3 regions of the Blautia wexlerae DSM 19850 genome follow, and region 2 is predicted to be linked to each of the others. Evidence: riboswitches for the same ligand, from Rfam matches in the RefSeq annotation. Region 2 holds a riboswitch; each other region holds the start of a gene.
The links. Region 2 has a riboswitch for thiamine pyrophosphate ahead of thiC (phosphomethylpyrimidine synthase ThiC). Riboswitches for the same ligand answer to the same signal wherever they lie in the genome.

Region 1 (2,207 bases), 1.8 Mb from region 2:
AGCCCTTGCACAAGCACAACGCTGTTTTTGCCCACCGGAAACTTCATACGGGAATTTTGATAAAATCTCTCGAATCCCCAATTTGTCCGCAATGGCATGAACTCTTTTCCTAATACCAGCAGGATCCTGTTTGTTAATAATCAATGACAAAGATATGTTTTCTTCAATCGTCAAGGTATCTAAAAGGTTGAAATCCTGAAAAATAAATCCCAGATTTTCACGCCTGAAATCAGCAAAATCCTTATTCTTGATTTTTGTAATATCCTGATTATTAACTGTAATGTGCCCGCTGGTTACGGTATCAATTGTTGAGATACAGTTTAGAAGAGTTGTTTTTCCAGATCCGCTTGCGCCCATGATCGCTACAAATTCACCTTTATCTACATACATAGAAATGCCGTCTACCGCTTTTGTGATGTTTCCGGTATTACTCCCATAGTATTTTTTTACCTGTTCTAAATTTAAAATGTGTTCCATTGAAATCGCTCCTTTCTGCCTGTCACATGTATTAGTTTTGGAATACACTTAAATTATAACAAGAGAAGGATTCAATTACACTTACAGTTTTGAAAGTAAACGGATAACAAAAGAGCCGCAATCATGCTGGTCACAATTCTGTGACTATATTATAAAAGTATATGTGAATACATTGCGACAAAGCAAATTGAAAGTCTATTCAAAGTAGATTGTATGGTTGACTTTTGTAATAACTTTTAGTAGAATATTTTTTAGCAGGGGGACTACCTTGTAGTTGAGAAGGTTAAAACCTGACCCTTTGAACCTGTTGGCTAATACCAACGCAGGGAGCTAAAGAATACAGATTCGTATTTTTTGGACATTCTCTGTTTTGGGAATGTCCTTTTTAATTGAATAAGATATGATATGTGTTTGCGAGGGAACTGAACAAGTTGAAAAAGGTAAGACCTGACCTCTGGACCTGTCGGCTAATACCGGCGTAGGGAAGCAATTTCTTACGCTCGTATTGCGTCTGAAAGAGCTTCTAATTGTTTTAGAGGCTCTATTTTTTATTTTAGGAGGAACAAACATGGCATTTATGAAAGACATCTTAACCCACAACATCCCCATTTGGGAAGAATGTGCAGCTACCCCATTTGTGCAGGAAGTGCAAACCGGAAAGCTACCTCTTGAAAAATTCAAGAGATATATGATTCAGGATAGTATCTATCTGAAAAACTATGCCCGCATATACGGAAAGGCAATTTTTCATGCTGCTACATTAAGAGAAATTCAGCTTTACTACTCCATGCTGAACTTTGTAAATGATACGGAATCGGAAGTGCGGCTGGATTATCTAAAGCAATTTTGCATAACAGATGATGATATTGAACTGATCGCCCCTTTGCCTGAAAATCAAAATTACATTGATTTCATGTTTGAGATTGCGTCACATGGAAAGAATGAAGAAATTTTAATGGCGGTTCTTCCCTGTATGTTGAGTTACAGCTATATATTCCGCAAACTGGCGTCTGTCCCCATAAGCAGAGAATCAAGATATTGGGACTTTATCAAAGATTATGCCGATGAACAATATGCAGAAAGTTGCAAAGAATGGTCTGCTTTTGCAGAGCATAAATGTGCTGGGTTATCAGAAGCAAATAAAAAGTATCTGGCTGATATTTTTGAAAAAGCAAGTTTGTTAGAGCTTGCTTTTTGGAAGATGGCCTATCGGAACGAGAGAATGGAGGAAAATGCAAAATGAAAAAAGTATTGTCCATTGCCGGATCAGATTGCAGCGGAGGTGCAGGTATTCAGGCTGATTTGAAAACTTTTTCTGCTCACGGCGTATTTGGAATGAGTGTTATTGTTTCTGTTGTTGCAGAGAACACCAGCCGCGTTATCGACATCCAAGATATTACCCCGGATATGATTGAAAAACAGATTGACGCCGTATTTGAAGATATTGAAGTGGACGCAGTAAAAATCGGTATGCTTTCTACACCAGAATGTATGAAAGCGGTGGCAAAGAAACTATTACAATATAAGCCCCAAAATGTTGTAATCGACCCGGTTATGTATGCCAAAAATGGCTGCCCATTGATGAATCCTACGGCGGTTTCCACCTTGATAGACACAATAATTCCACTTGCCGATGTACTTACTCCGAATATTCCAGAGGCAGGGAAAATAGCGGATATGCAGATTTCCACAGTTTCAGATATGGAGGCTGCCGCAAGAAAAATATATGC
Region 2 (2,207 bases):
CAGATAATACAAATATACAGGTTCTGATTCCAAGCGGAGTGATGCACCACACTAATCGTTCTATATTGATTTCTGATCCTGAATGGCTCTCTCAATACCGAGCAGATATTGCCTTTATGTCCTGCCGTTCTTTCCGCGTCCCCGGTGGTGCGTTCGAACATTCACAGGCACTTACTTCCACCAAACGTGCTCTGGCGTCTATTGCTCAGAAACGAATTATTCTTTTGGATTATTCCAAGTGGAATGTAAACTCGTTGTGTAATTCTCTGAAATTATCAGATTTAAACATCCTTATTACAGATAATAAAGCGCCTTTAGAACTAGCTACCAAAGCAGCTGAAAAAGGAATTGAAATTATTATTGTAAACCCTGATAATAATGTTATTCAGGAACATTTTAATCCTTCAGAAGACAGCCCTATAAAATAGAAAAACTGGTTCTGATCGTTATCATTAAACAAAAACAAAAACTTATTTGTATATATTGACTTTCTCACATCAGAATGTTACAATGTGAGTAATTAAGACAAGGGGTGCTTGTGTAAACAGGCTGAGAGTAAGCTGTATTGCTTTAACCCATTACCTGATTTGGATAATGCCAACGTAGGGAAAGTTATAGTTCTTCCGGACTGCAATATGCTTGTTGGCGTATTGCAGTTTTTCCTTTTTATAAGCAGACATATCATATCATCTCCCCTGTTTTAATTATAACCAGACAAACACGACAGACCGGGGGCACCACTCTCTGTCACTTCAGTAGTTTACTAAAAAACTTACGAATATGCGCAGGTGCAAGTCCCTGCTATATGCAGGAGGCGCAGTTCATTTTATTCGCAGTAACATCGAAAGCCCACAGTGCAGGGCAAGGAGGAAAAAATGACACAGTATACAACGCAGATGGACGCGGCACGTCAGGGAATCATCACACCACAGATGGAAATCGTAGCAGAAAAAGAACACTTTGACGTGGAAGAATTAAGAGAACTGATTGCAAAAGGACAGGTAATTATTCCCTGCAACAAAAATCACAAAAGCATCAGTCCGAGCGGTGTCGGTGCAAAGCTGACCACCAAGATCAATGTAAATTTAGGTGTTTCCAGAGACTGGAAAGACGTTGATATGGAATATGAAAAGGTACATTCAGCAGTAGAAATGGGTGCAGAAGCCATCATGGATCTCAGCTCCTACGGAGATACCAGAAGCTTCCGCCGCAAACTTACATCCGAATGTCCGGCAATGATCGGTACTGTTCCGATCTACGACGCAGTAGTATATTATCACAAAGCGCTTGGCAAGATTACTTCTGAAGAGTGGATTGATATCGTACGTATGCATGCAGAAGACGGCGTGGATTTTATGACTATCCACTGCGGTATGAATCGTGCAACCGCAGCACGTTTCAAACAGAATAAACGTCTCATGAACATTGTTTCCAGAGGTGGTTCTATTATGTTCGCATGGATGGAAATGACAGGAAAAGAGAACCCGTTCTATGAGCATTTTGATGAAATTCTTGATATCTGCAGAGAGTATGATATCACTTTAAGTCTGGGAGATGCATGTCGTCCCGGATGTATTGCAGATGCAACTGATACTGCACAGATTGAAGAGCTGATCACTCTCGGTGAGCTTACCAAACGTGCATGGGAAAAGGATGTTCAGGTTATGATCGAGGGACCTGGCCACATGCCGCTGAACCAGATCGCAGCTAATATGGAAATCCAGAAAACTCTTTGCCATGGCGCTCCTTTCTATGTACTTGGACCGCTTGTAACAGATGTTGCTCCCGGATATGACCACATTACTTCCGCAATCGGCGGTGCGATCGCTGCTTATTCAGGTGCTGCTTTCCTCTGCTATGTAACACCTGCAGAACATCTTCGTCTGCCAAATGCAGCTGATGTAAAAGAGGGAATTATCGCTGCCAAAATTGCTGCTCATGCCGCTGATATTGCCAAAGGAGTTCCCGGTGCCGCAGAATGGGATTATAAGATGAGCGAAGCGAGAAAACGTCTTGACTGGGAAGAAATGTTCAAACTCAGCATGGATCCTGAGAAAGCAAGACGCTACCGCGCAGAGGCTAAACCTGAGAAAGAAGACACCTGCAGTATGTGCGGAAACTTCTGTGCCGTAAAGAATACAAACCGTATTCTGGATGGTGAAATTGTTACTATTTTTGATGAATGATGCTTTTATAAAAGCCGTATT
Region 3 (2,207 bases), 350 kb from region 2:
TTCTTTCAGATGGGAACGATTGGCATCTGTAAGCACATCCTGTACACCTGCGTCAATTCCAATTGCATGTGCGGTCTGTCCGGACATGGCAAGAAGTTCAGACATATTTCCTTTTAGGAGTTCAGGCATGTGGATGTTCATAAGCTTCTGTGCGAATTCATAGCGCAGATTGCTGCAGGCAGTTCCTACCAGATCAAGCATAACAGGGATATGGAGACTGGCAGCAGTTTTCAGAGATTCCGGCATGGATTTCATACGTGCATCAGTGATATTTCCAAGATTCAGTGCCAGTGCATGAGAGTTTCTGGTGATCTCAGCTACTTCTGCCGGATGTTCTGCCATGATCGGGCGGCCTCCGGCCGCCAAAATAATATTCGCACAGTCATGAATAGAAATCGGATTAGTGATGCAATGAATCAGCGGCTGTGCTGCTCTGGTCAATTGTCTGGGATTTGTCTGATTTACGGTCATATACTTTTGCTCCAAGGCTTTGCTGAAATTTGGCAAGCATTCCTGCGTGACTTAAGGCCTTCAGGAAGAAGTAGGCAATGGTGCCGCCCATGCAGGTTGCTGCCAGAAACATTGGTGTATAGAAAAATGCGTTCAGTCCGCTTCTGCCCATAAGAAATGCCATTACAGGATAGGAAACCAGAGAGCCTATGATACCGGTTCCGAAGATTTCACCGATCACTGCGCAGATAATCTTTCCATGAGAAGCGCGGTAGAAAACGCCTGATAAAAATGCGCCGAATACGGCACCTGTCAGTGCAAGTGGCGGGATACCCATAAACATCATTCGGATGATTCCGATGAGAGTGGCACAAAGCAATGAATACCACGGTCCCAGAAGTACGGAACAGACGATGTTTATCAGGTGTGCAGTAGGGCACATACCCTCGATTCTCAGAATAGGTGAGATGACAACGCCGATGGCAACCATCATGGCGAGCATGACCATTCTGAGTGTTTTTGATCTGTCTGTGTTCATAATAATGAACCTCCTTGAAATTAAGATTTGGTCTGCCGAAGCAGACATTATCAGTTGTGCAGGAAGCAGATAAAATCCTGCAAAAAAATCTGCCGGAATAACACACTGGCAGATTTTAATATACAAATACAGTCCCTACGCTGGCATTATCCATATCAGGTGCGGTCGAAGATCTATCTTCCTCTCAGCCTGTCCCACAGGCTCCCGTTGTTATTATCCATTATGCAGATTTTCTTTTGTTAGAGCGTATTTGAAAAATGCTTTACGCAAGATGTGCGTTACAATTTTCAAACACGCTTTAGAGTAACACAAGCTTTTGGAAAAGTCAATGGGATGTAAAAGCAGGGTAAATTTCCTACAGTAAATTTATACTACCTAATATTATTTTTAAGTTGACTTTTTATTTTTTTCAGCATATACTAACAGTAGCTAAGGAATGTGACGAGATTCCATGAAGCGAACTAAAGAAACAAAAGCCCTCAGAGTTGCAGCTCTGAGGGCTTTCTTGCTCGTTACGGTGAGCTGTTCCGTTTGGGCTGTTGCTGTCTAGTGTCTGCCGTCCAGCCATTTGCATATGTAGTAGCTAACTACGCCTGCTAAAACAGAGACAAGAAATGTGACGAGAATTTCTTCCATGAAACTCACCTCCTTTCTGCTGGAGGTTCGACAGTTCTTATAGTATATCATGGTTACTGTTCACACACCACTATTCCGCGAGGTGTTTTGGCATGAATATGCCAAAATCCCGAGACATACGAGCCAAAATTCCATTGCCACAGGCAATCTGGAATGAATTTTGGCTACGTTACTGTGAACGGAGTGAACAGTAACATATCATGGTTTAGGACGAATTGAAATAAAAAATCTATTTGTACTAAAACGATTGTCCGTGATATGATTAACAGGTAGATGACAGACAGCATATGATAAAAAGAAGCTGTCTGCATGGACAGAAAGGCAGGTTAAATCTGATGAAACAGGAAAATTACATAAAGGGTATGATAATGATCATCCTGTCGGCGTTTTTCTTTGCTTGTATGAATGTGAGTGTACGTCTGGCAGGTGATCTGCCGTCTGTGGAGAAGAGTTTCTTCCGGAATCTGGTGGCGGCGGTGTTTGCAGCGGCGATTCTCTGTAAGAATCGTACAGTGCCGAAGGTGGATAAGAAATACTGGGGACCGCTGATTTTGCGTTGTGTGTGCGGGACACTGGGGATTCT

Region 1: another riboswitch for thiamine pyrophosphate. It lies ahead of NQ550_RS09770 (TenA family protein); the one in region 2 lies ahead of thiC (phosphomethylpyrimidine synthase ThiC).
Region 3: another riboswitch for thiamine pyrophosphate. It lies ahead of thiW (energy coupling factor transporter S component ThiW); the one in region 2 lies ahead of thiC (phosphomethylpyrimidine synthase ThiC).

Annotation. Positions count from the first base shown of each region.
Region 1 is NZ_CP102267.1:2,103,259-2,105,465, forward strand. Features, by position in the region: gene NQ550_RS09765 (ABC transporter ATP-binding protein) at 1-477, opposite strand, end outside; TPP riboswitch at 724-823, shown strand; gene NQ550_RS09770 (TenA family protein) at 1,046-1,720, shown strand; gene thiD (bifunctional hydroxymethylpyrimidine kinase/phosphomethylpyrimidine kinase) at 1,717-2,207, shown strand, end outside.
Region 2 is NZ_CP102267.1:267,913-270,119, reverse strand. Features, by position in the region: gene NQ550_RS01155 (DeoR/GlpR family DNA-binding transcription regulator) at 1-428, shown strand, start outside; TPP riboswitch at 519-627, shown strand; gene thiC (phosphomethylpyrimidine synthase ThiC) at 876-2,186, shown strand.
Region 3 is NZ_CP102267.1:4,606,496-4,608,702, reverse strand. Features, by position in the region: gene thiM (hydroxyethylthiazole kinase) at 1-471, opposite strand, end outside; gene thiW (energy coupling factor transporter S component ThiW) at 401-988, opposite strand; TPP riboswitch at 1,103-1,206, opposite strand; gene NQ550_RS21535 (DMT family transporter) at 1,960-2,207, shown strand, end outside.